Regions from separate parts of the Pradoshia sp. Z3_51 genome, predicted to be linked through region 3. Evidence: riboswitches for the same ligand, from Rfam matches in the RefSeq annotation. Region 3 holds a riboswitch; each other region holds the start of a gene.
What was found. Region 3 has a riboswitch for cobalamin ahead of AC4BHA_RS12590 (ABC transporter substrate-binding protein). Riboswitches for the same ligand answer to the same signal wherever they lie in the genome.
Positions count from the first base shown of each region.

Region 1: it holds a riboswitch for cobalamin, as region 3 does, so the genes downstream of both, AC4BHA_RS06690 (ABC transporter substrate-binding protein) here and AC4BHA_RS12590 (ABC transporter substrate-binding protein) in region 3, are expected to answer to the same signal.
Region 2: it holds a riboswitch for cobalamin, as region 3 does, so the genes downstream of both, AC4BHA_RS09215 (FecCD family ABC transporter permease) here and AC4BHA_RS12590 (ABC transporter substrate-binding protein) in region 3, are expected to answer to the same signal.

Region 1 covers NZ_JBZAJC010000002.1:623,928-634,700, reverse strand. The annotation lists gene AC4BHA_RS06705 (hypothetical protein) at 181-708, opposite strand; gene AC4BHA_RS06700 (ABC transporter ATP-binding protein) at 803-1,600, opposite strand; gene AC4BHA_RS06695 (FecCD family ABC transporter permease) at 1,602-2,633, opposite strand; gene AC4BHA_RS06690 (ABC transporter substrate-binding protein) at 2,635-3,606, opposite strand; cobalamin riboswitch at 3,798-3,977, opposite strand; gene AC4BHA_RS06685 (amidase) at 4,122-5,618, opposite strand; gene murG (undecaprenyldiphospho-muramoylpentapeptide beta-N-acetylglucosaminyltransferase) at 5,713-6,780, opposite strand; gene AC4BHA_RS06675 (histidine phosphatase family protein) at 6,911-7,450, opposite strand; gene AC4BHA_RS06670 (acylphosphatase) at 7,715-7,981, shown strand; gene AC4BHA_RS06665 (C40 family peptidase) at 8,127-8,903, shown strand; gene AC4BHA_RS06660 (hypothetical protein) at 9,074-9,382, shown strand; gene AC4BHA_RS06655 (ChaB family protein) at 9,411-9,611, opposite strand; gene AC4BHA_RS06650 (YebC/PmpR family DNA-binding transcriptional regulator) at 9,720-10,439, opposite strand.
Region 2 covers NZ_JBZAJC010000003.1:432,486-443,258, reverse strand. The annotation lists gene metK (methionine adenosyltransferase) at 1-979, shown strand, start outside; gene asnB (asparagine synthase (glutamine-hydrolyzing)) at 1,177-3,072, shown strand; gene AC4BHA_RS09240 (C39 family peptidase) at 3,069-3,920, opposite strand; gene AC4BHA_RS09235 (gamma carbonic anhydrase) at 4,024-4,554, opposite strand; gene AC4BHA_RS09230 (alpha/beta hydrolase) at 4,665-5,468, shown strand; gene AC4BHA_RS09225 (tetraprenyl-beta-curcumene synthase family protein) at 5,491-6,573, shown strand; gene AC4BHA_RS09220 (LLM class flavin-dependent oxidoreductase) at 6,601-7,602, shown strand; cobalamin riboswitch at 7,651-7,796, shown strand; gene AC4BHA_RS09215 (FecCD family ABC transporter permease) at 7,975-9,027, shown strand; gene AC4BHA_RS09210 (ABC transporter ATP-binding protein) at 9,021-9,812, shown strand; gene mnmM (tRNA 5-(aminomethyl)-2-thiouridylate-methyltransferase MnmM) at 9,854-10,420, opposite strand; gene mnmL (tRNA modification radical SAM protein MnmL/YtqA) at 10,410-10,773, opposite strand, start outside.
Region 3 covers NZ_JBZAJC010000006.1:11,413-22,185, forward strand. The annotation lists gene AC4BHA_RS12555 (enoyl-CoA hydratase/isomerase family protein) at 1-504, opposite strand, end outside; partial or broken gene AC4BHA_RS12560 (hypothetical protein) at 477-830, opposite strand; gene AC4BHA_RS12565 (AMP-dependent synthetase/ligase) at 866-2,743, opposite strand; gene AC4BHA_RS12570 (SCP2 sterol-binding domain-containing protein) at 3,090-3,455, opposite strand; gene AC4BHA_RS12575 (acyl-CoA dehydrogenase family protein) at 3,569-4,786, opposite strand; gene AC4BHA_RS12580 (acyl-CoA dehydrogenase family protein) at 4,746-5,918, opposite strand; gene AC4BHA_RS12585 (TetR/AcrR family transcriptional regulator) at 5,948-6,559, opposite strand; gene AC4BHA_RS12590 (ABC transporter substrate-binding protein) at 6,712-7,677, opposite strand; cobalamin riboswitch at 7,788-7,981, opposite strand; gene AC4BHA_RS12595 (DUF6509 family protein) at 8,008-8,310, opposite strand; gene AC4BHA_RS12600 (polysaccharide deacetylase family protein) at 8,461-9,150, shown strand; gene AC4BHA_RS12605 (antibiotic biosynthesis monooxygenase family protein) at 9,257-9,589, opposite strand; gene AC4BHA_RS12610 (siderophore ABC transporter substrate-binding protein) at 9,651-10,685, opposite strand.

The sequences.
Region 1 (10,773 bases), on a different contig from region 3:
CATGGCTAGAATTACATTCCCTACTAATGTGTCCTCTTTTCATCCATAAAAAAGCACGATTCTTTCTTTGGTTATGAAAGAATCGTGCTTTTCTTTTTATCAAATCATACATTCTCTCTTCATTAAAAATGGATAACAAGATCTATCTAACTCTATTATTTTAGATGTAGGCTTAAACATTCATTTCTTTTTCACAGCATATGATTTACTGACAAAAGGAATTTCCTGTATGCCGTTCACCTGATTTACATAAACAGCCATCACAAAACAAACATTTGCGAGCAATCCTAGGAAATCAAATAAGATGTCTAGCACTTCTCGCTCTTCACTAACTTTATGCAGGGCACGATAGGATTTCTTGGCCTCACTGCGTACGACATGAAGTGCGCATGCAGCGTTGCTTCCTTGCGGTAATACGAATTGTTTTACCTTTTCCCCTGTTTTCTCAACATAAAAATCATATCTATCACTCAACCACTGTAAATCTGCTTCAGTTATCGCCAATTTTCCGCGCACAGAACCGTTCACATGATAGCATAGCGCTTGAACCTTACGAAGGTCATCAATGACTGCTTGCTCTTTCTCAGTCAATAACGGGAAAACAGCTCCAAGCCTTGTGGTTAAACTATCAGTGCGAATCTCATAATCAACTAAACAGCTTTTTTCTCTCATGAATGGATAACTGGAGTAACGCCAGTCTTTTTTCAAGGTTCATTCCCCCTTATTTAAAACTTAGGTTTTAGTATGAAATAATGGTAACTCCGCGACGCCTTCACATAGAAGGCCATCGCACATGAATTCTTCATGCCTCCCCTTTTATATCTATGGCATAAGGAATCATCTGCCTTTTTCCAAAATAGGAATCATTGTATGTATACGTATGAGTTTTAAAAATACGCATCAAGTTAAGATCCGTAATGACTTGTTCGGGTTCCCCTGCTGCAACGAGTTCTCCATTTCCCATAAGTATGAGTCGATCACAATAGCGAGTGGCTAAATTAATATCATGGATGGCCGCGAAGACAGCCTTTCCCTCTTTTACAAGCTCCCGGATGACCTCGGCAATTTGGACCTGATGATAAATATCCAGATCTGAAGTTGGCTCATCCAACAAAATAACCTCAGAATTCTGAGTGATGGCTTTAGCTAAGAAAACAAGCTGACGTTCTCCTCCTGATAGGGATGTGATATAACGGTCTCTCAAATGATGAATTCCTGTTTGTTTCATCGCTTTCTCTGCCAGTTGAGTATCATCTTTTTGTGAGAATTGCCATTTCTTCCGATGCGGATGCCTTCCCATAAGTACTACCTGACTCACTGTAAATTCATAGTCAAGGACCGTGCTTTGTGGCATATAGGTGATGGCTTTGGCCACTTCAAGAGTAGTCATCTCAGAGAGAGTTTGATTCTTGAATTCTATTGAACCTGCAGTTGGCTTTAACAATCCAGCCATTAAACGAAGCAAAGTAGATTTTCCGGTACCATTCGGACCAATCAAGCAAGTGAACTGGTTAGTTTCCAAAGAGATATCCATTGCTTTTAAAATCACCTGCTTCCCACGACTAAAGCTGAGTTTCTCCACATTCAAAACAGCTGCCATCTCATAGTTCCCCCTTCTTTTTATTCTTTAAAATTAAATAAAGGAAAAACGGAGCGCCGAAAAAAGCAGTGATAATACCGATTTGAATCTCAGCAGGCCTGATGGCCAAACGGGAGATTAAATCAGCTATAATTAAGAAGCTCGCTCCCCCAAGGGCACTGGCCAACAGCAAATTCCAATGGGAGGGCCCAATGATCATACGGATCATATGAGGGACAATCAAACCAACAAATCCGATGGCTCCTGTTAATGAAACACTCATTCCAGTCACTAATGAAGCAGTAATTAACAACAGATTACGGGTTCGCTGAACAGAAATCCCCATATTTTGTGCCTGTTCTTCACCCAGCAGAAAGATATCCAAGTCGTTTGCATAGTACAAAAAGAGACAAATCGAAAATAAAACAGGGACAATCAATAGTTGCACATGACTCCAATCACGCCCGTTTAAGTTTCCCATCATCCATTGGACAATCTGCTGCATTACTCCTGCATTCGAAAAAGAGATCAGCAGGGAAGTACTGGCTGACAAAAATGAACTAATCGCAATACCCGTCAGTAGCAACGTCAACACTGAAGTTTTTCCATTGTTCGTCGCAATCAAATAGATTGTAAACAGTGTCAAGGCAGCCAGGATAAACCCCATTAACGGGACGAAAAGAGAATGGACAGCTGACAAACCAAAATAGATGGCCAGCACTCCTCCGAACGCTCCGCCTGAAGATACACCAATAATTCCCGGATCAGCCATCGGGTTGCGAAAAACACTTTGCATCACAACTCCCGATATAGCCAGACCTGCCCCAACTAATCCAGCTACAACAACCCGCCCCAGGCGAATCTGAACGAGGATTGTTTCATACATCGGGTTATAGTCAAACTCTATAAACGGAAGCAATGAGAGTAATACTTTCACAGTTTCCGTAAATGGAACGATGACCCCGCCATACATCGTTGCTAAAAGCAACGATGCGAGCAAGGAACAAATCAGGATTATGAAAATAAGTACCTGTTTAGACTGTTTAAAAGCCATATTATTCTCCATAAACAACTTTATAAATATCTTCTGCTCCCTCAATCACAAAATGGGATGCCGTTGTTAAATTTGCACTGTCTATTACATGCACTTCATTATTCTTAAAGGCCTTCACATTTTTAAGAGCCGGATCCTTTTTCCATTCCTCGACGAATGTTGCTTTTGAGCCATCATACTGCCAATCACTTGTAATAATCACATCTGGATTTAACTCAACTAATTTTTCCTTTGAAAGATTCGGATAATCAGGATACTCTTCACCGGTAATGCCCGCTTCTGTAATGGCATTTATCCCGCCTGCTAAGGTGATGATTTCTCCTATTGTAGTATTCTCAGTAACTGAAGAATTTTGCTGTGTCCAGTAAACCACTCGTTTTTTATCTGTTTGTGCTTTTGCTTTCGTTTGTAAATCTGACATCCTCTTTTTGACATCAGCTATGATTTCTTCTGCTTTATCTTCTTCGCCAACAATGGTACCAACCTCCATTAGACCCTCCAATACACCTGATATAGAGGAATCATCTTTAAGTTGGTAGGTGGTGATGTCTGCAGCATCAATTTGTTTAAGAACCTCAGGATCTACATAGGAAGGAATCAGCACTAAATCAGGCTGAAGTGACAGCACCAATTCAGATGTAACTGATTCAATTTTTGTATCAATTCCATCTGTTAGATCTGCTACATTCGAAATCCCTGAGTCTGTCGACATTTTCGTAACCGCTGCAATCCGTTCCTCTTCTGCCAATGGCAATAAATATTCATCAATGGCCAACGTTGTTGAAACAATCCTTGAAGGTTTTTCTTTTATTGTTACCTTTTCTCCACGACCATCTGTCAGTGTTTTCGGATACTCGCTAGTTTCCTGGTTTGTTTCATTTTTCTGGTTGTTTACTGTCTCATCATTTCCGCATGCAAACAATGCAAAAACGGATAAGAACACCAAAAGTGATAAGCTTGCAATCTTTTTCATCTCACTATTCTCCCTTTTCCAAAATTTATTATATTTAGCGAATTCACGCTGAAATATTAAACATAAAAAAGCCTGTCTTCCCGGTTAAGGAAAACAGGCTTGATTCATGCACAGACAAAAAAACGCTGTCAAAATCAGCGCAAAGACACAATCATCTCTACGTTCGCCATCCCTTTTCCCACCGAAAAGTAAGCAATACACATTCATAAGCAGGTTTCCTGACTCTGAGCTTCACTTTACTCTCACACCTTCCCTCATTTAAAGGTGGTCACGTGATTTCATCAGCTCTTACAGTAGCGGGGGCTGTTCCAGATTTACACTGGATTCCCTTTTACCTCACAATAGTGAGCACTTATGATTGTTTTAAATTTTCGTATTATTAATATATCATGTTGAAAATGTAAACGGAAGATATTTTCGATATATAGGAATTCTCATAAATATAAACAAGTGAAATGACTGTTTTAATTGACCAACTGAATTACACGCATCTTCTAGTCGATCTATCACTTTTATCACCATCCAATATATGGATTCCCTTTCTGTCCAACCCATATATCGGATTGCTCTAACAACGCTCCTATTTTAAGAAGCCAATCTTCCCTTCCCTTTGGAGCCATCAATTGCACTCCAAGGGGTAAGCCAGAATCTGTCATATGAACAGGCAAGCTAATCGCAGGCTGTCCGATGATGTTCGCCAACTGTGTAAAAGGCGTATACGTTAAACTTGGTTTAAACATTTCATAGACCATTGCTAACTGTTCAGAGGGTTTTAGTTCATTTACTTTCAATAACTGCAAGCTCTGTTCATCCGTATGCGTCAATTCGCCCACCTTTGGAGCTGAGAAAGCTGTTGCCGGCGTCAAATACAAATCATAATCCTCATTGAACCTGGCCATTTGTGCAGCTGCCGTATCCCATTCAGCTAAACTGCGTGTAAATTGAACAGCTGATACATTCTGCCCGGCAGTTCTGAGTACCCATGTGACTATCTCTATATCATTAACGGTAATCGGCCGTCCAATGGCTTCCTCAATGGACAGTATATCTGCTGCCATTTCTCCGCTATTCATAATATAGTAATTTTCCATAAGGCGGATTCCATCTACCCCATTATCACATTCTTCAACGGTGAACCCTGCCTGTTCCAGCCATTTGACTGTCTTATGTACCGCTTCTACAGCTTCTTCACTAACGGGTGTTCCCACCGGAGACTTTGTGGAAAAAGCAATTTTAAACCTTTCCTTCAATGGATTCGAAAGCTCCTTCAAATAGCTCCCATTATATAAAGGTACCTGAAAGGCAGTATCCGGCTGAATGATTTGCAAGGCATCCAGCATAGCTGCACTATCACGAACCGTTTTGGTTAAGGCAAAATCTACCGCAGCTCCATGCCATTGGCGGCCCACACCTGGACCAACGGGTGTCCTTCCCCTTGTTGGCTTCAAGCCTACTAATCCAGTGAATGATGCCGGTATACGAATAGAGCCGCCGCCATCACTGGCACCGCTAATTGGGACCATACCTGAAGTTATACTGGCTGATGCTCCGCCGCTTGATCCACCCGATGAATGCTGCAGGTTCCATGGATTACGTGTCGCTCCATATACAGCTGGCTCAGTAATATTTTTCAGACCAAACTCCGGAGAACTCGTCTGTCCAATAATGACAAATCCTGCCTCACGAATTTTTTTCACAAAATTAGAATCCCGTTTAGCAATCCGATTTACATGTAATTTTGAACCCGCTGTAATCGGTTCGCCTTTAATAGATTGTGATAAGTCTTTTAATAAGATAGGTACTCCTGCAAAAGGTCCGTATATAGATTCAGACTTTCCAGTTTCCATCATTGCCTTTTCGAATCTAGTTCGAACAACTGCATTTGTTTTAGGATTTAGTTCATTTATTTGTTCAAATGCGTCCTCTATTAATTCTATTGCGGATACTTGTTTTTCCTTTACAAGCTTCGCTAACCCAAGTCCATCATATTGGGTATAACATTTAAGATTCATTGCTCCGACACTCCTACTTTTTGGCTACAAATCCTGTTTAGTGTTCTGTTTTAATGCTTTTTTCGTATATAGAATAATACTTATCATTTCAACATTAAATTTTATAGGTATCAATCAATTCATACAAGCGTTCCAGTCCATCTTCTTCCTCAAAATTGTTCATTTTATCGATAATCATCTGTTTGTTTTTAAATATAGTTTCTACCTTATCAGCTAACGTGTTTAACGAAAGCTCATCCTCTTCAATAACATAGGCAAAACCCTGCTTTTTAAATGATTCAGCATTCATGATTTGATCGCCTCTGCTGGCTTTCCTTGATAACGGGATTAAGACCATTGGAATTTTTAAACTTAAAAATTCAAAAATAGAATTTGAACCGGCCCTTGAAACAGCCACAGCTGTCATAGCCAATATATCTGCCAAGCCTTGGTTAATATATTCAAACTGAGCATATCCATCACGATGTAGGGTGGAATCTACCTTTCCTTTTCCGCATAAATGAATGACATTAAAGGTTTTGAGCAATCGATCCAAGTCCTTACGCACAGCCTTATTCACTGCTTCAGAACCCTGACTGCCTCCCATGATCAATAATCCAGGTTTCCTTGTATTAAATTGGCATATTTTCATTCCAATCGATGGGTCACCCTGACGCAGTTCATCTCTTACGATGGGCCCTAAGAAAAAAGACTTTTCTGCAGGAATATGATTTTTAGCCTCCGGAAAGGTATAACAAATTTTTTGAACAAAAGGCAATGATAGCTTATTGGCCAACCCTGGTGTAATGTCTGACTCATGCGAAATGATCGGTACTTTTCTACTCGCCGCAGCAAGAATGACAGGAACGGAAACAAAGCCACCTTTTGATAAGATTATGGACGGCTGTAATCGCTTAATAATCTTTCTTGATTGCATAAAGCCTTTCAAAATATTAAAAGGGTCTTTTACATTTTTTATATCCATATATCTGCGAAGTTTACCTGTGGATATTGGAAAATAAGTGACACGATCAAACTCCTTTATCAAAGAGACTTCAATTCCCTCTTTAGATCCTATATAGTAAATCTCCCAATCCCTTTCAATCAAATAGGGAATGAGCGCCAAATTGACAGCAACATGCCCAGTTGATCCCCCACCTGTTAAAATGATTCTTTTTTTCATTTTATAAACCTCCGACAAATTTAAACGAGTCATGGAAAGTAACCATTAATATGTATGCTAAGACATGAAATCTAAATTTTATTCTCTCCTATTCACCTTGCTAATCAAAAACGGAGATGTCATCAGTGACTTACTTCCACACCCTTGTGATATTGCTTTGATCCTCATCTATCTTTAAACAATACACATCGGGATTAGTCAGACCCAACCAAGTTTCGTAACCAAAGGATTCATCCAGATGATTTAGGATTAAAGTCAGTAAGTTACCATGTGTTACGATTAATATATTGAGATTCTCGCTATCCAATGCCTCCTTTATTACAGTAAAACCTCTTTTAGCAGCCTCATTGCTGGATTCTCCTCCGGCTAATTTAACATCGCGTTCCAAAAACGATTGGTATAATCTATTTTTCCAATCAGGTAAATCATGTCCAGATAAGATCCGTTCCTTTAAACGATCATCATATTCGAGCTGTATATTCTTTTCTTCAGCAATTGCTTCAGAAGACTCAATTGCCCTTTTATATGGACTGCAGACTATACGCTCTATTGAAATAGAGTTAAAAAAATCAGCTAGTTCCCTCGCCTGTATTTTCCCTTTTTCTGTTAAATTACATTCAGAACCCTGTCCGGTAGCCTCACAATGTCGAACTAAATATATGTATTTCAACACGACACTCTCCTACTCCCTATAAATTTTATTTACTATATTCTACCATATAAGGAATTCCATTAGAGCTTTGGTTAGTACGTCATCCTATTGTTGATAGTTAAATAAAAAATAAGTACCATTAAAATATAGAAATATGAATTCTTAAAACAAGTAGTGCTGAAGCACCTAGTCTTGTACACTCATGTAAATTCTAAATATTTGAGATGCTTGGGATTAAAGATATTGGGATTCTATCTATATATCAGAATAGGAGGATAAATAATGAAGCAATATCACATAATTGTCTCTGGGATTGTTCAAGGTGTAGGATTTCGCTATTTTACTCTGCTTACAGCAAAAGATTATGATATACACGGGTGGGTGCGTAATTTAGTAAATGGTGATGTAGAAATTGTTGCACAAGGAACAGAAGAAGCATTGGATCATTTTCTTGGCAAAATTAGAATAGGCCCAAAATATAGTCGAATAAACCATGTAGAGGTTAACACACAGGTTGCTACTGAATATAAAAATTTTACAATTAAGTAAACTTATCCAAAACACAGAAAACTCACTTTTATTACAATAAACTTTCTGTTTTGTTACATTTAGGAAACATACCTAGTAATTTTTTGTCGAATCTACTACACTAGGCTAGTACTTTAAAATTTTACTAAGTTTAGTGGGGGTCAACATGAAGAATAAAGTTTTATCTATTACTGCTACCGCTGTCCTGGCGTCTTCTATTTTTGCTGGTGCTGCTTCTGCTGCTACCGTCACAGTTTCTAAAGGTGATTCTTTATGGAAATTAGCAGTTAAATATAATACTACTGTGTCTGCAATCAAAAAGGAAAACAACCTAACGTCTGATACTATTTACATAGGTCAAACACTTAATATTGGTGAAAATACGACTGCAAGCACTTCTACAAAGAAATATACAGTAAAATCCGGTGATTCTTTATGGAAAATTGCAAATACCTATAATACAACTGTTGCAAACTTAAAATCTTGGAATAATTTAAAAAGCGACACCATTTATGTTGGACAAGTATTGGTTGTAAGCAAATCAACTACTTCAACTGGTACCACTTCAGGCAGTACGGTTACAAAATCAGAAGCTGAGCGCATGGTTGCTACGGCAAAAAGTTTAATTGGCACTCCTTATAAATGGGGTGGAACAACACCATCAGGATTCGATTGCAGCGGGTTCATTTACTATATCGTTAAACAAGAACGCCCAAGCTTTACACGTACTAACACAGCAACTTACTTCTCTACTATGAAGAAAGTAAACACACCTTCTGTAGGTGACTTTGTATTCTTTGAAACATATACTTCCGGTGCTTCTCATATGGGAATCTATGTTGGAAACAATAAATTCATCCACGCTGGCTCCAGCGGTGTTGTACAGGCTGATATGACATCATCCTATTGGAAACCAAAATACTTAGGCGCAAGAAGCCTATAATATATTTAATCGGTGAGCACATCTGGCTTGCCGATTTTTTATTTTTTCTCAAGAATTATGGTCTCATTATTTGAGGATTTATCTAAATTTATACAATTAGGAATTAGCCGTATAGCTGAATATCATTCGGACATCATATTCTTAAATCGGTTATGTAAGGAGATTGTCAGATGGCTAAAGTATTTGGAAATGACCCATTACATATACTATTTGCATCCATTCAAGGAGAAACTGAACGAGATTACTGGGAGCAACTAAATGATGGCTTATCCTATCATAAAGGAATATCATGCTTGGAAGATGGCAGCTATCTGATTATTGAACAAAGGCAATGGATTGAACAAGAAAGCATTGGCTACCCCATTTCAAAGGAAGATGCCCTAAAAGAAATTCTCTTATCAGATAATCTTCATTTATTAAATCACCCTAAATTTTATGATTTAAAAATTCTTTATGAAAAAACAAGGAATACTCCATAATCGAAAGGAGTATTCCTCTTAAATTAGCCTATTCTTTTTCTACCCATTCGCCATCATCGTTTTTCTTGTATTTATTTTTCACCGCACTCCAGGCTACTTTAAAAGCTGTTTCTTCTTCATCATATTCTTCTCTTGCCGAATTAAAGGCTTCTTTAAATATTTCCTGAGCATGATGCGGTAACGAGTCCTTTACGGAATCTGGGAGTTCACTAACAGATTTGTAGGGCATATGATAAACCTCCAGTAATAAATGTTTTAACATTTTATTACCTTGTATCCCCCTTCTTTAAACAAAAAGTCTCTCCAAAGGAATACCCCGGAGAGACATTAAATAAAATTATTCACCAAGATCAACATTATGATAAACTTGCTGAACATCCTCTAAATCTTCAATTGCATCAATCATTTTTTCAAATTGCGCCTGTGCATCTGGATCCAATGTTACATCATTTTGAGCAAGCATGGTAAGCTCTGCCACAGTGAATTCTGTAATTCCCACATTTTTCAATGCTTCTTGAACAGCATGGAATTGATGCGGTTCTGCATAGATGATAACCGCCTCATCTTCTTCCAGGATATCACGAACATCTATATCTGCTTCCATTAGCAATTCAAGCACTTCAACAGATGTTTTCCCTTCAATACCAAAAACTGCTGTAGCATCAAACATATAGGCAACAGATCCGCTGACACCCATATTCCCGCCATTCTTACCAAACGCTGCACGGACTTCTGAAGCTGTACGATTAACATTATTCGTTAATGCATCCACAATCACCATGGAACCATTTGGCCCAAAACCTTCATAACGAAGCTCATCATAGTTTTCTTCTGCTCCGCCTTTAGCTTTCTCAATCGCACGATCAATAATTGCTTTTGGTACACTGTATGTTTTTGCACGTTCAAGTACCATTTTTAATGCTTGGTTAGATTCGGGGCTTGGTTCACCCTGTTTTGCAGCTACGTATATTTCACGTCCAAATTTGGCATAAATACGACTGGTATTAGCATCCTTAGAAGCCTTTTTCTCTTTAATGTTATTCCATTTACGTCCCATTATGAACACTCTCTTTCCACTATATATCTACTTAAAAATAGTAATACGAATAAGCTCTTACTTCAATACTTTTTGTTACAATCCCTTGGTTTCTCCAAGATTCTATGTATAAATGAAGCAACTTTACTATTATACCTCATATATTATACATTTAATGGTTAAGATAATGAAGGAATAGAGATTTTAAATTTAATATCAGGGAGCGATTCACTCAGTAAAGAAACCCTTTAATTAATCTTATTAATGCTACTCAATTTCTAACACAAAGGTATAAGATATCGTTCCATCATTCCATTCAGCTAATACTTCATCCACGACAATTACTGAGCTGCTA
Region 2 (10,773 bases), on a different contig from region 3:
AATCAAAGGGATCGGTTATACACGTGCTAAATATGGTTTCGATGCAGAAACATGCGCTGTCTTAACCTCTATTGATGAACAATCTGCAGATATCGCCCAAGGTGTAGACCAAGCTTTGGAATCAAGAGAAGGCACGATGTCAGATGAAGAGATTGAAGCTATTGGGGCGGGAGATCAGGGTCTTATGTTCGGTTTTGCCTGCAACGAAACAGAAGAATTAATGCCTCTTCCTATTTCTCTTGCTCACCAATTATCTAGAAAGCTGGCTGAGGTTCGTAAACAAGAAGTTCTTCCATACTTGCGCCCTGATGGAAAAACACAAGTCACAGTGGAATATGATGAAAATAAAAATCCGGTAAGAATTGATACAATCGTTATCTCTACTCAGCATGACGCGGAAACAACACTGGAGCAAATTAAGAAAGACTTAAAAGAACAAGTAATTAAACCGGTTGTTCCTGCTCACCTTATTGATGAACAAACTAAATATTTTATTAACCCAACGGGCCGTTTTGTTATTGGAGGTCCACAAGGGGATGCAGGCTTGACTGGCCGTAAAATCATTGTAGACACGTATGGTGGATACGCACGTCACGGTGGCGGAGCATTCTCTGGTAAAGACGCTACAAAAGTAGACCGTTCTGCTGCCTATGCAGCCAGATACGTAGCTAAAAATATTGTAGCAGCAGGTCTTGCAGATAAAGCGGAAGTTCAGCTGGCTTACGCGATTGGTGTAGCGCAACCAGTATCTATTTCTATTGATACGTTCGGTACAGGGAAAATTGAAGAGGAAAAATTAATTGAATTAGTACGTGCTAACTTTGATCTACGCCCAGCAGGGATCATAAAAATGCTTGATTTAAGACGTCCGATCTATAAACAAACAGCAGCTTACGGACATTTTGGACGCAATGATTTAGATCTTCCTTGGGAGAAAACAGATAAAGTGGAAGTACTGCGTGCGGAAGCTAACATCTAAGATAAACAGCATAAACATTTCTAGAAAGAGGGATAACCCCTCTTTCTTTTTTTGTCTAAATATGGTAATATTAGGAAACTATGAAATCGGGTATAATGGATCGTATTTTGTCGGGACCCTAGCTCATATCTAAAATCTAATTCTTTGATATTTTTAAATGAAAAACAGTCGAAAGTAAAGGTAGTGAGTGAATAATAATGTGTGGATTTGTAGGATGTATGCATGATCACCAACAAGCGAATCAGGATTCAGAACTAATTAAAAGTATGAATGACTTGATTACGCATAGAGGGCCGGATGACGAGGGGTATTATATAGATGAACATATCCAGCTTGGTTTCAGAAGACTAAGCATCATTGATATTGAATGTGGACATCAGCCCTTAACGTATGAAAATGAACGCTATTGGATTGTTTTTAACGGAGAAATATACAACTACTTGGAATTGAAAGTAGTGCTGGAAAAGGAAGGCATGGCGTTTTCTACAAATTCAGATACTGAAGTAATCCTGGCGGCATTTGTTCAATATGGGGAAAAGGCAGTTGAAATGCTTCGTGGGATGTTTGGGTTCGTGATTTGGGATAAACAGGAGAAATCTGTTTTTGGTGCCCGTGATCCATTTGGGATTAAACCATTTTTTTATAAGGAAGATGGGGATAAGACCTATTTTGCTTCTGAAAAGAAAAGTATTATACACGCTATAGAAAAACAAGAATTGGATCATGTGTCTCTGCAGCATTATCTTACCTTTCAATTTACTCCAGAACCAGCAACGATGACAAAGTATGTGAAAAAATTATTGCCTGGACATTGCTTTACAAAGAAAATTGGAGAACCTATGGAAATCCGCCAATATTGGAAAGCGGAATTTAAACCTATTCTGCGCAGTGAACCAGATTGGATTAAAGAAATTCAAGATGTGATGTATGACAGTATCAGCATGCATATGCGCAGTGATGTACCCGTTGGTTCATTTCTTTCAGGTGGAATTGATTCTACAATCATCGCATCCATAGCTAAAGAATTTCATCCTGGAATTAAAACATTCTCAGTTGGATTTGAACAGAATGGTTTCAGTGAAATTGATGTAGCTAAAGAAACAGCTGACAAGCTTGGGGTAGAGAATATCAGCTATATTATATCGCCGCAGGAATATATGAGGGAACTGCCGAAAATTATGTGGCATATGGATGACCCGTTGGCAGACCCCGCTTGTGTTCCTTTATATTTCGTGGCAAGGGAAGCGCAAAAGCATGTAACGGTTGTTCTGTCAGGTGAAGGAGCGGATGAATTATTCGGAGGATACAATATTTACCGTGAGCCTCAATCCTTAGCCATATTTAATAAAATTCCTGTACTTATGAAAAGAGCGCTAAAAAGAATTGCTGCCATGATGCCTGAAGGGGTAAAAGGCAAAAGTTTTATAGAGCGCGGCTGTACGCCGATTGAAGAACGCTATCTTGGAAATGCCAAGATGTTTATGGAGGAAGAGAAGGGGCAATTATTCAAATTATATAAATCAAAGCTGGATTATACTACGATAACACATCCGTTCTACGCAGAAACACCCGAATATGATGATGTGAGCAGAATGCAGTATATTGATATTCATACATGGCTGCGCGGAGATATATTAGTAAAAGCTGATAAGATGACGATGGCACATTCTCTTGAGCTTCGAGTGCCATTCCTTGATAAAAAAGTATTTGAGGTGGCATCCGGAATTCCAACTGATTTAAAAACTGCTCATGGAACGACCAAATATATACTTAGAAAAGCTGCAGAGGGAATCATTCCTGACCATGTATTAAATCGTAAGAAACTTGGTTTTCCAGTCCCTATCCGTCATTGGTTAAAAAATGAAATGTATGAATGGGCGATTACAATAATAAAAGAAAGCCAAACAGATCATTTGCTGGATAAGCAAGTCATTATGAATCTGTTCAATAATCATGTTACAGGTAAAGCGGATAATAGCCGTAAACTATGGACTGTATTGGTATTTATGATATGGTACTCTGTATATGTCGAAGAAAAATATCCTTTCCAGGCATTAGCTGAAAAGGATATGATAAGTGACCCAATCCATTAATCTTTATAGGTTATAGCCTGTTTTCCCATTTGCACCCACGCTTTTTCAAAATCAGCGGAGGGTGCTTTTTTATTTTTAATTCCTGTTAAGGGATCGTTAAAATAAATATAATGCTGATCATATCCCGTCACTACGACAGAATGCTCCTTATAAGTAATCGATATTTTCCCATTTGGTGTTTTCCAAGTATGGAAATAGGATGGATCCAGTTTTTCATAGGCTGTATTTATGATAACCCAGACGGGCCGATTGGTTGAGAGATACTTTTTGATTTGGTTGAAATCTCCATTGGTAAAATCGATTATTTTGCCAGGCATATAATGCTCAGCAAGTTTTTTTATAGGCTTATGATACACTCCGAGGCCAGGTTTATTAGTTGAATACATATCTCCAATAAATCCATCATTAGGATCACCGTAATGGATTTCACCATTTATTTTTTTTATTTTAGCTGGATTTTTTTTTATTTGCTGGGCAAGTTTTAATTTATCAGCATCCAATCCGGAATATTGAAGAAGCATAGCCAGGCTGGTTACTTCACATCCTCTTGGGAGCTCGGGCTGCTGTTTAACGATCGGCACATCAAGAAGTACTTTATCTTTGGCAGGAGGTTTTGCAAGTCGATTATCTTTGGTAATAGAAGTTGTTAAGCTTACTGACTTATCAATCATATTATTAATTTGATGAGCAAAGGAGTAATTTGAGTTATAGACCTTCCAGCCAGTATACAGGAAAGTGCCTATCAAAGAGATAACAATCAAAATAGATAGTGGCTGATATTGACGCCATAGGACCAAAATGATTGAAATGATACTAAATAACATGAAAATCAAAATGAAAGTATTCATAATCCTACTCCTGAAATTGATTTTAAAAAGGTGTATCATTTATAGCTAAATAATAAAGGGAATGGGTATACAATAAAGAGTATACCCTAATGAGGAATGATAATTAGTTATTCTCTTTTAAAGGTTGTATACTTGAATAATAGCGTGCTTTTTCTGCGTATTCCTTATTTATTCTTTCCATGTCTTTACGATCATCATCTGTTAATTCACGAATTACTTTAGCAGGTCTGCCGAAAGCGAGTGTGTTTGGTGGGATTTTTTTACCTTGAGATACTAAACTGCCTGCACCGATGAAGGCACCTTCTCCTATTTCAGCTCCGTCAAGAATAATGGAGCCCATCCCAATCAAAGCATTTTTCTCCACATGGCAACTATGGAGAATGACTTGATGGCCTATCGTTACATTATCTTCCAGTACTAATGGGTTGTTGGGACTTTGATGGAGGACTGAGTTATCTTGAATATTAACATTTTTACCGATAATCACAGGAGCGACATCACCTCTAATGACTGTGTTAAACCAAACACTTGAATTTTCACCGATTGTGACATCACCACTGATAACTACATGATCCGCTAAATAAGCAGTTTGATCGATGGAAGGAATTTTATCTATATATTGATATAATTTCATTACAAAACCTCCGTTTTCTACTGTAAAATAGATAGTTAATAAAAGTGTACATATAAAGCGGTACAGTGTAAATAAAATAAAGCTAAACATCATACAGGAGGAGTTCATCTATGAAAAAGTGGGAAGCTGAGGGGAAAGCCTATGGTGTAATCGTGATTGTTCACGGCGCCATGGAGCATTCAGGCAGATATAAATGGTTAATTGAAAGATGGCTATCAGAAGGGTATCACGTAATTATTGGAGATTTGCCAGGTCAGGGAATGACTTCACGTGCAAATCGAGGGCATATTGATTCATTTGAGGATTATATTGATGAGGTTGATTCATGGGTGAACGAGGCTTATACATTTGGTTTGCCTGTATTCATGCTGGGTCATAGCATGGGAGGACTCATCATCATTAACATGCTTCAACTTAAAGAATATAATTTAGCGGGTATTATCCTATCTTCACCATGCTTTGGAACATTAATTCATCCTCCAAAATTACTTGAATCCATGTCAAAGGTTTTAAATCTTGTTTATCCTACATATAAAAAACCTTCAGGATTAACGGTTGAAATGGCAACGAGAAATCCAGAAGTTATTGAATTTGATTTGAACGATTCACTCTACATCACAAGTGTATCAGTCAGATGGTATCGTGAATTAATTTCAGCTATGAAGGATGCCTTTGATTTTGATGAGGATTTCCCGGATATTCCTGTTCTTGTTATGCAGGCAGGGGACGACAAAATAGTGGACAAGGCTATGGTTAGAGAATGGTTTAACTACTTTCCGGCATCCGAAAAGCATTATAAAGAATGGCCTAAGCTGTATCATGAAATATTTAATGAGCCAGAGAGAGAAGATGTATTTCTATATGCAAAGAGCTTTATTGAAGCGAGATTGCGCAATATAGGGTATATCGTTTAAGGGGTTAGGAGATGGGACACAAATGAAATTACCCACTAGTGATATCAGCTTAGTAAAGAATGTATACAGAAATGTATTTCCAGTTGTTCATCGGGAACTCGCGAGTTGGCAGGCAAAGGCAGAAAAAATCCCTAATGAAGAGCTGCGTACACAGGCCTTATCCAGTATTGCCCACAAAACTTTTCATTGCGAGGGTGGTTCTATATTAGCTCTCGCAGCAGGTGAAAAAAAAGATGATGTCATTCGATTTATTGTTGCGTATCAAACAATCAGTGATTATCTTGATAATCTATGTGACCGCAGTACCTCACTTGATCCTAATGATTTTACGCTATTGCATCAATCTATGAAGGATGCTCTTAATCCGGAGGCCCTGACGAGAAATTATTATGAACTCAGAGAGGAGCAGGAAGATGGCGGGTATTTAGTCGAGTTAGTAAAAACCTGTCAATCTGTTCTTTCAAATATGGTGCATTATCAACATATCGAGCCTTTTTTGAAAAAGCTTTGCACCTTTTATTGTGATTTACAAATACATAAGCATGTTACGTGGGAAGAACGGGTACATAGATTAGAAACCTGGTTCAATGAAAATAAACAGCAGCTTCCAGAAGGTTTGTCATGGTATGAATTCAGTGCTTGTGCAGGATCTACTCTGGGCATCTTTTGTTTAGTTTCATATGCAGTGCGTGATAATTTTACTGAACATTTGGGGAAAGACATATATGAATCTTATTTTCCTTATGTGCAAGGATTGCATATTATGTTGGACTATTTTATTGATCAGGAGGAGGATCGCCAAGGCGACGATTTAAATTTCTGTTTTTATTACGAAACGGAAGAGCAACTGATTGATAGACTTTGTTATTTTGTTGAAAAAGCCAATTTAGATGTCACAAAAATACCGGACAGCAAGTTCCACAGCATGATTAACCAGGGATTATTGGGTATTTATCTAGCCGATTCCAAGGTGAAAGACCAGTTGTCGGTTAAGCAATATACTAAAAAAATGTTAAGCCTGGGTGGCCGTTCAGCGTATTTCTTTTATTGGAATAGTAAGCTGTATCATGCGTTTAAGAGAATGAAAAAGAATAGGCGAGTCTAGCATTCAATACTAAGGGGATGGAGCAGAATGGTGAAATTAAGTATTCTAGACCAGTCACCGCGCTCTGTTGGAGAGCCTTCAGAGCAGGCACTTGCTAATACGGTCAAACTGGCAAAATTGGCTGAGGAGTGGGGATACTCAAGATTTTGGGTCAGCGAGCATCATGATAGTCAAGGCTTGGCAGGATCTTCGCCTGAGATATTGGCTACATGGATTGCTGCTCAAACAGATAAAATAAGAGTTGGAACTGGCGGTGTTATGCTGCCTCACTACAGTGCTTATAAAGTAGCTGAAAACTTCAGAGTATTATCTGGTTTAGCTCCAGGAAGAATAGATTTGGGAATAGGCAGGGCTCCTGGAGGGATGCCAAGAGCAACGCGAGCGTTGCAGGAGGGGAGAGTACAAGAACTGCATCGTTTTCCTGACCAGGTAGATGAGTTATCCTGGTATCTCTATGATCAAATACCGGAATTGCATCCTCTATATGGGTTATCGGCGACACCTACCATTACATCTCCGCCGGAATTGTGGATGCTTGGATCTAGTTCATCCAGCGCAGCTCTTGCAGCCCATAAGGGTATACCCTATAATTTTGCTTTGTTTATTAACAGTGAATATGCTGAAGAAAATATGAAGCATTACCATGAAGCATTTCGACCTACAGAGTTAATACAGAATCCATCAGGTATGGTTACTGTATTTACAGTTTGTGCAGAATCGGACGAAGAGGCAGAATATCTGGCTGGTTCACTGGATTTATCGATGCTGTTTCTTTCACAGGGAATTATAAGAGAGGGAACACCTCACCCAAAAGAAATTAATGAAATGTCATTATCGCAGTTTGAGAAAGCTCGAATTGATTACAACAGAAGCAAGATGATTATCGGTTCTCCTAAAATGATTGGAGAAAAAATTAGAGAGCTGAGTGAACGCTTCTTTACAGATGAAATTATGCTTGTGACAATCACCCATTCATACGAGGCTAAAGAGAACTCCTTCAGATTAATTGCCAAAGAACTGTTGAAATAATAGTGGATTTGCCATTAGTCAATCAATCTATTAGAATAAGAATAAAATCTAATAAATCACTTTAAAAGTGCCTCGGTACACGAGGGTAAAAGGGAAAACGGTTCAAATCCGTTGCAGCCCCCGCTACTGTACTTACTAAATCACAAGTCTGATTTAGTAAAAGCCAGGAAACCTGCTTTTAGAGTTTTAGTACTTATTTTTCGGAGGGAGAAGTAGGCTTATTGTATTCACAGGCGTGAAAAAGTGAATCCTTAGCTCAATATCATCCTGAGCTAAGGATTTTTTATGTGTTGTAGCTTATAATCTTGTTTTAAAGTGCATGAATAATCCGAGGTTCGCCGCCAGGAGTAAAGAGGAATTGAAGTATAAGTTATGAATAATAAAAATAGAACAACCGGTATTTATTTTGGGAGTATCCTGTTTTTGCTGCTCGCTGCGTTGCTCGGCCTGTTTATAGGCAGCGTGGACATGTCATTTAAAGATATACTTGGGATTCTCTTGAAGAACGTGACCGGCCAGGAATCCTTCTATACAGGTCCAAAAAATATAGAAATGATTATTTGGAATATACGATTACCCCGGGTATTAATCGCTTTATTTGTAGGTGCCTCACTGGCACTTGCCGGTGCTGCCTTTCAGGGGCTTTTGCAAAATCCACTCGCTGATCCATATACTATCGGAATTTCTTCCGGTGCATCGGTTGGGGCAGTGATTGTTCTATTCTTTAATATCGAATTTGCTCTTTTTGGTCAGTTCACATTGCCGCTTGTTGCAATCGTGTTTAGTTTTATAACCTTGTTTATTGTATTTGGTATTACAAAGGCAGCTAGTGTTACCTATGCAAATGAGACCATTATTTTAGCCGGTATAATTATGAATTCATTCATTGGCGCTGTGGTCTCACTTATCATTGCGCTATCCTCAGGAGATCAAATGAGGGAGGTATTAAACTGGCTGATGGGCAGTGTGGCTATGAAAAATTGGGGACACGTCAGTATATTGATTCCCTTTTTTATTATAGGAGCTTCCATAATTTTATATCATTATCGTGAACTAAATGGGATGGCTCTTGGAGATCAATCCGCTCAATATAATGGTATCGATGTGAAACGAAAGAAAATAATCATTATTATCGGGGCTGGACTATTAACGGGTGCAGCAGTTGCCGTATCAGGAGCTATTGGTTTTGTTGGACTGGTTATTCCACATCTTGTTCGCCTTCTTGCTGGTGCTGATCATCGCCACTTACTGCCATTATCCATGATTATTGGAGGTGGATATCTCGTATTGGCTGACTTGATTGCACGTACGATTATCAACCCGCAGGAATTACCAATCGGTGTCATTACTGCCTTAATCGGTGCACCTGTATTTACAATCTTACTGATTAAAGAACGCATAAAAAGAAGGAATTTGACATGTTAACCGTAGAGAGCCTCAGTGCAGGCTATCATAAAAATAAGCAAGTGCTTCAGGACTTTTCTATTAAGGTTGAGAGCGGAGAATTTTTTGCTCTTCTTGGTCCAAATGGAAGCGGTAAGACGACATTGATTAAAAGTATATTGGGAAAAATGGAATATAAAGAAGGGACTTCAATCATTAATGGGAAAAGGACCTCATCCTATAAAACCGGAGAATTGGCTAAAATTGCTGCCGTGTTAAGTCAGGAACATATGGTGGGTATAGATTTTACGGTGGAAGAAATCGTACTATTAGGCAGGTATCCTTATCAGGAGAAGGGATTTTTTAATCATTACCGTAGTGAGGATTACGCAATTGTTGATGAGTGTCTTGCTCAGACAAACACGCTGAAATTTAAGTATACATACTTTTCGTCATTAAGCGGAGGGGAAAAGCAACGTGTCCTTTTAGCAAAGGCTTTGGCCCAGCAGCCAAAGCTCCTGTTTCTCGATGAACCTACAAATCATCTGGATGTAAAGCATACAATCGAATTGTTAAATTTATTAAAGAGGCTCCAGCTTCAAAATGGGCTGACGATTGTCGCCATCCTCCATGATTTAAACATGGCAGCTTTATATGCAGATAGATGTGCTTTGCTTAAGGATGGAAGGAAGGTGGCGGAGGGTGGAATAGATTTACTTTATGATGAAACATTGCTTTCATCTGTATACGAGGTAGATTTGGTAAGTCGCCCTCATCCTATTACGGGAACACCGCAGATCTTTTTTACCCCTGAGAACTATAAATGATTATATATAAAAAGTGTGAGCATCCATAAGCTCACACTTTTTTAACGTTTTTCGATAGCGATAATAAATGGCGGATTGTTTTTTTGATTCATAAATCGGTATTCCAGCACATGGGCCGTATCCTGTGGAAGCTCTGTAACGAATTTGATTAATTCGTCACGTTCAATGTCTCCGCCGGGATGACCGTGATAGATGACAAGAACTATGATGCCTTCAGGCTCCATAATTTTGAGTAATGACGTTACAGCCTGAATCGTAGTAGGAGCGGTTGTAATAATTTCTTTATCGCCGCCAGGCAAATAGCCTAAATTAAAGATTGCGCCTGTAACAGATTTGCCAGTTGGGATAAATTCCTGTAAACGCTCATGACCTGCGTGAATTAGTGTTACCCGCTCCTGAAGCTCATTTGTCATCAGTCTCTCTTCCGTTTTTTGCAAGGCAGATTCCTGAATGTCGAAGCTGTATACATGTCCATCCGGACCAGTTAAATTTGCTAAAAATACGGTGTCATGCCCATTGCCCATCGTACAATCAATGGCTATATCACCAGGTTTAACTGCTTTTTCAAGCAATAGTCTTGCGAAGGGAAGGATACGATCAAGCTTCATTTATGACAGCATCCTTACTTGGCACATAAAATTTACCTTGATAACTATTGCGACGCTTTAATTCAGCATCGATAGCATTTAATACTTCCCATTTATTAACGCTCCACATTGGTCCAACCATCAAATCAATCGGACCGTCACCGGTAATACGATGGACAATCATTTCAGGCGGAAGGATCTCCAACTGATCACAGACAAGATTGACATATTCATCTAACGAAAGGAATTCCAGCATTCCTTTTTCGTATTGTTTTACCATTGGAGTGCCCTTTAAGAGATGCAATAGGTGAATTTTAATTCCCTGTACATCCAGTTTAGCAACTTCTTTAGCTGTCTCCATCATCATTTCTGGA
Region 3 (10,773 bases):
CGAAATTTTTTCACCGCTTAAGATTAATTCAAGAGCCCGCCTGCGGCCAATCAATCTTGGCAGCCGTTGGGTCCCCCCATAGCCAGGCATAATTCCGAGCTTTATTTCTGGAAGAGCAAACTCTGCTGTGTCTGCAGCTATTACCAAGTGGCAAGCCATTTGCAATTCATTCCCACCACCCAGCGCACGACCGTTTATACTTGCAATGATAGGTTTAGAGAAAGACTCAATTCGGTTAAATAGATCATGCATCCATTGAATCATTTCCCTCGCTTTTTCCGGATCCGCTAAATCTGAAAATTCATTTACATCTGCACCAGCTGAAAAAGATTTTTCTCCCGCTCCGACTAATATAATAGCTCTAATCATATGATTATTTTCGATATCATCCAAATAGGTGCCAATCTCATATAATGTATCTCTGCTCAATGTATTTAGGGGAGGTCGATTAATCGTAATGATTGCCACCTTATCAGTTACCTCCAACAAACAATTTTGCCCCATTCCCCTACCTCCCTTTCCAGTATTACAGCAATTGCCTGACCAAAACCGATACACATGGTTGCAAGCCCAAATCTTCCATTTGTTCTTTCCAATTCATTAAGTAAAGTGGCTATAATACGAGCTCCACTTGCGCCCAGAGGATGGCCCAATGCGATCGCTCCTCCATTCGGATTTACTTTATCCATATCTGGTTCCAGCTCTTTCGCCCATGCTAATACAACTGAAGCAAAGGCTTCATTCACTTCAAAAATATCGATATCATCCATGGAAAGACCTGCCTTATCCAATACCTTTTGTGTTGCCGGGATAATAGCACCGGTAACAAGAGCTACTTTTCCTTCCAGTGAAAATGACATACTTATTAATCTCCTTTCGATTTAGGCAATGACAGGCCAACTGCTACTTCATTAGCAGCTACCTCGATCTCTGTATATGCGTCTTCTTCATACATTTGTTCAATAACTTCTTTATACTTTTCTTCTATTTCTTTAAAACGTACCTTTAAGGACGGAGTCATCTCCCCACCCTCCACAGTCCATTCTTTCGTTACAATGATTAGTTTTTTGGGCTGTTCATAGCGTGCGAATTTATGAGTATTGGATTTTACTTCTCTCGTAATCAATTCCTGTACTTTTTTATTCGTAACCAACTCATTGACAGAACCACGAATGCCCTTCCTTTTGCACCAGCTCTTAAGATTTTCATAATTTAGAGTTAATAAGACGATTACATACTTCTGATTTTGTCCAACCAAAACGGCATTTTCTATATAAATACTTTGGTGAAGTGCATTTTCCACAGGCTGTGGAGCCACATTTATCCCCGAAGTAAGTACTATAATCCGCTTCTTTCGATCCACAATTCTTAAGAAGCCATCTTCATCAAACTCGCCTATATCGCCAGTCTTGAACCACCCATTTTCAAAGTGTTCCTTGGTAGCCTCTTCATCATGATAGTAACCTTTCATGATACTTGGGCCTTTAACAAGTACCTCACCATCATCTGAGATATGGACGTCCAGGTTCGGCAATGGTTTTCCTACTGTTCCAACTTTGGTTCTGGAAAACGGATTTACGCAGATAACGGGGGAGGTTTCTGTCAGGCCATATCCTTCAAGGACCGGAAGATCAACACTCCAGAAAAACTTCCCGATTTCTGGATTTAAAGCTCCTCCGCCTGATATAAAGCCTCTGATTCTTCCACCCAATTGTTTTTTTACTTTTTGGTAGACAAGTTTATCAGCTATTTTCCACTTTCTCCTAAACTCTTTCGGTAGTTCACTTTTACGAACCATTACATCTGTAGCACTGGATAAATAATATTTATATCTTGTATTTCCGACTTTAAGTGCCCAGTCAAAAATTTTTCTGCGAATAGGGGTACCGGATTCGACCATCTTTTGAGCCTGGGCATATACTTTTTCAAATAACAATGGGACACTGACTAGGATGGTAGGTTGTACTTCTAGAAGGTTTTGTTGTACGGTATCAATATTTTCTGCATAAGCAATTGTTGCACCAACTGACAAAGGAAAAAATTGACCTGCCATACGTTCAAATATGTGGGATAGTGGTAAGTGGGATAACATGATGTCGTCAGGCCGGGCTTCCAACACCCAAAATTGAACGCCTTCAACATTTGATAAAATATTTCCATGCGTTAACATTGCACCTTTTGGATAACCAGTTGTTCCCGAGGTATGAATAATCGTTGCTAAATCATCTCTTGTTATTGCCTGGAACTCATCTTCCCAGTTAAATAAAGGATGTTTTTCACCTGCTGACATTAATTGTTCCATTGTCAGCATATCTTCTTTCTTTTCTGCTAAGGAATCACCGGGATAAAAGATAATCAGTTTATCGAGAGTAGAATTAGCAAGAATCTTTTGCAGTTGCTTTTGATTTTCTACAAAAAGAAACTTACAGTCTGCATTACTGAGAATGTAAGAAATCTGATCAGATGGTAAAGTTGAATGGATTGGCACACTGACTGCACCCAAACTCATAATCGCTATATCGCTTATAGCCCAGTAAGGATTATTATCAGATAATATGGCTACATGATCACCAAAGCCAACCCCATAATGTGCCAGTCCGGCAGCCGTTTGTGAAACCTGTATCCAAAAATCCCTGTATGTGATCCCCTTATATTCACCTGCTACTTTAACCAAAAAACCATTCTTTTGTGAATTTTTTTCGGCTGTTCTCCAAACCATCTCTACCAAATTTGCAGGTTTCATAAAACACCTCCCTTAGGCCTACACGTCGTAGGGTCACGAAGACGTTGCCACACGATGTGGCGTTTTTAGTCTTTGGTCCACCTTACATGGTCTCCGTTTTTAGCGAGATCTAGCTTCCGTGGCTAAAAGCTCGGGACATAAGCATAGCCTCTTCGGGGGAAGTTCATCCCCTATGAGCCTCTGTCTTATGCTCCTCGCTTTTGAGCAAGCCACTCCAGCTTTTCTTGAGATCTAGCTTCGGCTCCTAGCTCCTCGAGTCATAAGTGTAGCCACTGCTGGAGGGAGAACACCTCCCTACGTGACTCCTCTTATGCTTGTCGGAGCTGAACAGTCGCCTCAGCCTTTCTTATAAATATTCCTTTACGTTATATTGTTTCAGTATTCCTTCTAGTTTGATTGCTTTTCCGATGTCGCCTTTGATTTTTAGTTTGCCGGACATGAAGGCTACGGTTCCGTTTAGTTTGCCGAGAAGGAATTGGCGGAAGTTTTCGACAGACATGGTGAGTGTACAATCCGCTGGTGTTTCTTCTCCTTCGACTACCTCTGCCTGACCATCGTGTATATTAAGCTGATAGATTCCTTCTTCGGAACCGGTGATTGTGAATTGATAGCGTGTCGTAATTCCTTGAATTGGCTGAGGATCGTTTTTAAGTGCTTCCTCAATTTTTTCAAAAGACTCTCTTAATGTATAATCTTCAATTGCTTTTCCCATTTTAAAATTCCTCCCTTTATTATTAAAGGATATTTTTTTATTTTTCAGTTTTATTTAGATGCAGCATTTTTGTCCTGTCGTTTCACCACCTCCTGAACGTATTTATAAAATCATTACACACGAATACCATATGGTTCATACAGATGACGCGCAATAATTAATTGCTGAATTTGATTAGTCCCTTCAAAAATGTCATAAATTTTTGCGTCACGATATAATTTCTCGACTAGATGTCCCTCAAGACCATATGGACCGAGTATTTCCTGACAGGCTGAAGTAACCTCCAAAGCAATCTTTCCACCATAGGCCTTACACATGGCTGCTTCTTTTGCATTCGGTTTTCCCAAATCTGCTTTCCAGGCAGCTTCCCAGGTTAACAGACGAGCTCCCTGAATTTTTTGCTGCATCTCTGAGAAGAGTCTCAGGGCTTGATGATAATGATTGCCGTGCTGAGGATATTCTCTTTTTACAAAATCCAATGTATATTCATAGGACGCTCTTGCAATTCCGGTAGCCATAGCTGCGATTATGGGCCTTGTGTTATCGAATGTTTTCATAGCAACCCTGAAGCCACCTGATCCATTCGCTTTATTGACATAGGCCTCTTCTCCACCTAAAAGGTTTCCATCCGGAACAAAGCAATCCTCAAACACAAGTTCTGCTGTTTCAGAAGCACGAAGACCCATTTTTTCCGCCAATCTCGAGCATGAGAAGCCGGGTGTACCTTTTTCTATAACAAATGCCCGGTGACCAGCCCTACCTAAATTGCGGTCTACCGTAGCAAATACAACAACCCAGGAAGCTCTTTTGCCATTTGTAATAAATATCTTCTGCCCGTTTATCACATAACCGCCGTCCACTTTAACAGCTGTCGTCTGTAAACCGGATACATCAGAACCTGCCTCTGGTTCAGTCAAAGCATATGCTCCCCACTTCGGTTTCTCATCTCTGGAGAAAATGGATAAAAAACGTTCCTTTTGTTCCGGTGTGCCGCTATGCTGAACAGGCGGACCTCCAAGCCCTGGCCCGGGTAGTGTCAAGGCAATCGCGCAATCTCCCCAGCCTAATTCCTCAGAGGCAATGACTCCCAATCGATTTCCTTGGCGCTCCTTCGCTTTTTTTAAATCTTTTTTCTTTTTATCATCATTGGACTCTCCAAAAGAAGACATGCTTAAAGAAATTCCGAGTTGATTTACTTTATCCAGCCAATCATCCGGTACTTTCTTTAATTGATCGGCAATCATGGATACCGGTCGCATTTCATTTTCAGCAAACCAATGGACCACTTCCTTAACTTGACTTTGATGTGGCGTCAACTCGTATGTGATCATTACTCATCCCCCTCTCCTTACCATACATGATCCAGTTTCCTGCCCTGATTTCTAAATCGCCCTCTTGTTCAAACCAACCGACTTGTGCCTGAGCGTCCCTCATCCACTTCTCAACAGGATGGTCCTGAACATATCCATGCCCACCAAGGAGCTGTACAGCTGAATCTGTTACATATCGAAGCGATTGATGGGCTTTTTTAAGTGCCTGGATACTGTGGAAAACAGCATCAGTTTCACCTTCATCAATTTGTTTTGCCGTATATAAAACAAGATGCCTTGCTGCACCCGTCTGGATAGCCATTTGTGCAAGGTTAAAAGAAACACCCTGGAATTTTGCGATTTCTACCCCAAACGCTTTTCTCTGGGAGGTATATTCAACTGTGTAATCAAGGGCAGCTGCCATAACACCAATTTCTTTTGCAGCCTCTAACGTACGTACACGGCTCAATGATTGATCCATCCAAGTTTCAGCTTCGGCACCACTAGCCAAAATATTGTTTTTGGAAACGCTTACTTCTTTAAGCTGAATTCTCGAAAAGCCGGCACTCAATAGCCCCAAGCGATAATCACCGTCAAGCACTCTCCAAGAATGATTATTGTCTTGATCTATCCAGAACAACACCGCTTCACCATTAGTAGCAGTTCCTGCAATTAATAGATATTCAGCCTTTCTGGCATTTTTCAGCGGACTCGTTTCTCCATCAATGATGTATCCATTGTCTATTTTTTTAATTTGGAGTTTATGTTGATTGGGATAAACAAAGGCGACTGTTGGGCAAATTCCCGTTTCACACTGAGTTTGATAAAAAGAAAATGCGTTATGATCCTCTTTTAGTCGAATAAACGATGCTCCCTCCCCGGCTCCTGGAAGCCCCTGAATAGTATCAAGGTCACCATAAGCAAGCGCCTCAACAATCTGTACCTGGGAAACGAGCGGCAATTCCAGGCCACCGTATGATTCAGGCAGTTCCAAATTTAATAATCCAAGGTCACTCAACTTTCTGACCACGTCCTCACTTACACCCTGATTTTTTTCCGTTTGCCTGGCATAGGGACGGATCTTTTTAATTGCAAAATCCTTTGCTACATCAACAAATGCCTTTTCTTCCTCACTTGGTAAAAAAGAAACCAACTTTCTCCCTCCTTCATATCAATAGTTTATTAATTTGAGAGACTGCTAAATGAGCGCATGACCAATCGGTTTAATAATCTAGCAAGATATTCTACATCTGTCTTTTGGTGATTTGGTTCCCGGAATTTTTGAATGACGACCTCATTGATTGCTCCAACCATTGCCTGAGAGATGATCCTAACTTCCTGTTCATTCACATTCTCCGGAAACTCCTGGTAAGCAAAAAAAAAGATAAGATCTGCGAAACTTTTAAGTGCTTCTCGTCTGACCAGTTCTACTTCGAAAGAAACTCCGACTGATTCGAGTAAAATAAAATTGGCAACAGCCTTATTGGAAAAGCAAATTTCCAAATAGCGAAGAATTCCGGCATATGCTTTATAACCAATGCGTGGTTCCCGTAAAGCTGCAAGCTTAATCTCTTCTGCAACTTCTCCAATCAAACTTTCACAAAGTGCAACAATCAAAGTCTCTTTATTGCCGAATTGTTGGTAGAACGTTGTTTTCGAGACATGTGCATACTCAACTATGTCCAGAACTGATGTATTCTTGTAACCTCTTGTAGTGAATAATTGCAGGGCTGCATATAGCATTTTATCTCTTGCTTCGGTCGGCAGGTCATTTACATATAACATTCTTATCATTCCAATCCCATGTGTGAGTACGAATACGTATTGGTATCATCATACCTACACAAAAGGGAAATTTCAACAAAATTGTTAGAAAATTTAATTTATTTTCTTCAACAAAAAAAGAGCCTCCCAAAGTAAAATGGGCGGCTCTTAAATGAAAATGTTTATTTAAATATTTCAGGATAGATTTTTTCAGCTATCAATTGCAAGCCTTCTGTTAAACGTGGTCCCGGTCTTGACACTGTGTCATTATCTACATCATAAACCTGCTTATTTTGAACGGCAGGTACCTCGGACCAAGCTTTTCTTCCATATACCTTTTCTTCTGGATTTTCAATATAATAGCCATATGTAGTAAGAATAACATCAGGATTGCGATCAATGACTTGTTCTTCATTCATTGTTACCCAACCCTCTTGATCAGCGGCAATATTCTCTGCCTGAATGATATCAAGCATTTCGTCTATATAGGTTCCGTTAGCCGCTGTATATAAATCCGGTGAGGAAGATACTTCAATCCAAACCTTCTTCTTATCTTTTATAGCACTTGCTTTCTCTTTAATTTCTGCTACTTCTTTTTTCATATCCGAAATAATTTCATCAGCTTTGTCTGATGTTCCGGTTGCTTTAGCAATCAATTCAATTGTTCCATATGCACCATCAAACGAATTGGCGTCAGGTACGATAATAACATCAATACCAGCTGTCTGGAATTGTTTAATGGTATCCTTAGCATTATTAAAATGACTGGCAGAAAGCAATAAAAGATCCGGATTTAATTCCAACACTTTTTCAATATTGATTTCTAACCCGCCGACCTTAGGTTTGTCAGCAGCTTCTGTAGGAAAATTACAATAATCTGATACACCAATGATTTTCTCTCCAAGACCTAGTGCATAGGCCGTTTCAGTATTGCTTGGCAGCAAGGATACGATCGTGTCCGGCTTTTCCTCAATCTTGATGCTTTCTCCGGATCCATCCCTTACCTCAACAGGAAAGGCTGTGGACGTTGATTCAGAAACCTCTTTCTTCTGGTTTGAGTCATCTTCAGTTGACGAACACCCAAACATTAACATAGATAGCGTAAGCATTAGCATAAATAAAAATAAATAGTTTTGCTTTTTTAGCATAGTTATTCCCCTTTCCAACATAATAAAAAAGCCTTAGCTCGAAAAAAGCTAAGGCGAAAATCCACATTATAATAACAGGATTGGACGCCTACTTTTCCCTCCGAAAAATAGTACATACAAAAGAAAGAGCAGGTCTCCTGGCTGACGCATCAATTTACTCTGATTTACCTTCCCATGCTCTAAACAAAGAGCCGGTGGTTTACAAATCATTTCATCCGCGTATACAGTAGCGGGGGCTGCACCGGATTTGCACCGGTTTCCCTATTATCCTAATAAATAAGGCACTCTTACACTATTCAATATTTATATTTTTTATATAATCAGCTATCTTCATTCTTCTTCATATTCAACATCAGTATGTTCCCTGCAAAATTGTAAAACCATCGATAATTCATCTTCCTCAAGCTCAAAATCCAAAATACTTTGTGTTTCACTTTCTATAAACTCATATTTTGAAATTTGGTCCTGATTTTCATCCATTACATATATAACACGCAACAGAAGACCCTTATCGGTATATAGTTCATCTTCCTCGGGAACGGAAATCTCCAGTACATATTCGAACCTTTCTCCAGAAAGGATACCAAACGGGTCTTCCAGTTTCTCAACTGTATAACTTTGTATCTCGATCATCTTTATCAACCTTTCTAAAATGCTTATGTCTATTATACATGTTCAATCTCTTTATTAAACATTTTACCCAATTATTCAACTCCGTTTAGGAATATTTTTTAACAAGAATCAAAAACTATATTAAAATCACTTAATCCATAGGAGTTTATTATGCGTACTCTATCTGTTCTCACATTGCTCATTATCCAGCTTCTTATTCCATCTGAAACATTTGCAAAGACAGCCTACCTCAGTTTTGATGATGGTCCCTCAAACATCACACAGGAAATCCTCGATATCCTCAAAGTTCAGGATGTTAAGGCAACCTTTTTTGTAACGGGAACAGCCAGCCCGGGACATATGTATTTATATAAAGATATCGTAAAAAATGGACACGCTCTTGGACTGCATTCCTATTCTCATAATTATTCCAAAATCTATCGATCCAAGGATACTTTTTTTAAAGACATTACTCAACTGGAAGAATTTTTGGAAAGGGAAGTAGGCGTAAGCCCGAAAATCCTACGATTCCCCGGCGGCTCCAATAACTATGTCGCAAAACAATATGCCGGGACTGATTTAATGGATCAATTAAAGACTGAGGTAATAAAAAGAGGATATAAATATTATGATTGGAACTGCGATGCTAACGATGGATTAAATCCTCCAATTCCAGAAAAAAAATTACTTAAATTAATTATGCAAGGGGTAGGTGAAAAAGAAAATCTCTATATCCTCCTGCATGATTTTAACGGCAATACAACAATCGTGGATGGGCTTCCGGAAATCATTCGCCGTCTGAAACATAAAGGATACACCTTTAAAATAATGGATGAGTCCACACCAACTTTTGAATTTTAAAAATGATAAACAATTGCTGGCCATCATTCTGTAACGCTTCTTTTCTAACTTGAAATAAGGTTTACATTATAAAACAAACGCCCTTATTTAGGGGCGTTTTGTTTTTTTATTCGACTACAATGTAATTGCCATGTTCCATATTGATTACGTATTCCGGCTTTGGAGGCTTACCTCCGTGCTCCTTGATTTTCGCTTTATGACCAGCGATATGCTCAGGACTCTTTTCCCATGCTTTCCATGCTTCCTCTGATTCCCAGCGGATAATCATGACAACTTCTTCTTCCCCACGCGTTGTTTTTTTCACTAACAACTCCCGACTTATAAAGCCTTCACGCTGCTCAATTAACGACGGACCTTGATCTGGCTTCTTTTTGAAGCGTTCCAATACCTTGCCTGAATTGCCCTCTGTCACTATCCATTTACGAATTTGAACAAACATACCTAATCGCTCCTTATTAAAGGAGCATGCCCCACTTGAGACATGCTCCTTGTTATGAAGATTATTTTAATTCATTTAAGATTTCATCTAATTTTTCTGCTTCAGTCGTTACACCGTTACTTGAGAAGTACCAGTTAACACCGTCTAAGTAGACAATTTTGCCTTCTTTGTAAGCACTAGTTTTTTTGATAATATCATTTTCAATATCTTTTTTAATTGTTTCTACATCAGAAGCAGTACGGTCGATAATTAACAATACTTCTGGATCAACAGAAAGGATTGACTCATAAGAGAAATCAGAACCGTGGGAAGATGCTTCGATATCAGTTGTTGCTGGCTTGAAGCCAAAGTCATTATATACATATGCGAAACGTGAATCTTCACCATTGTCGAAACCGGAGATTTTCTTGTCATTGTACATCGCTACCAATGCATTTTCATAACCAGCAGCTTTTTCTTTTACTGCATCAACTTTTTCTTGTAATGAAGCTTTCAATTCTTTGCCTTTTTCTTCTTTATCAAAGATTTGAGCTGCTAAATCAACTGTTTCATATACAGCCTCTATGTAATTATCATTGTCAGAACCAATGAAAATAACGTTAGGTGTGATTTCTTTTAATTGTTCATAAAATGGTGTTTGACGACCAGAGATGAAAATAACATCCGGCTCAGCAGCTGCTACTGCTTCAAAATCGATTTGCTTTAGTGTACCAACATCGGCAACACCCTCAGCAACATATTTTTCTTTTAAATGCGCTGGCATATTTCCTTTACCGCCACCAGCAGCTACGCCTACGATTCCTTCAACACCTAATGCATCAAGTGTATCTAAAAAGCCATAATCAAGAGCTACAATGCGTTCTGGCATTTTATCTAATTTTACTTCTTCAAAAGTAGTTGTTTTACCTTCTTCGTCTTCACGAGAATCGGTTAAGGAAGATACTGTCATTGGGAATTTAGAACTTTCAGTAGTTCCTTTTTCTTCTGTTTGTTTTGTCTCAGAAGAGTCCCCTGTTGTTGACTCATCGCCTGTATTACAAGCTGTCAGCGCTAATGTTAACGCCGCCATAGCAGTTAAAATTTTCCACTTCTTCATTCTTCGTTCTCCCCCTAAATATGTACTTCAATTGAAAACGATTATCATTTTCAATCGACATTCTCATTCTAAATGAGAATCACAAAAT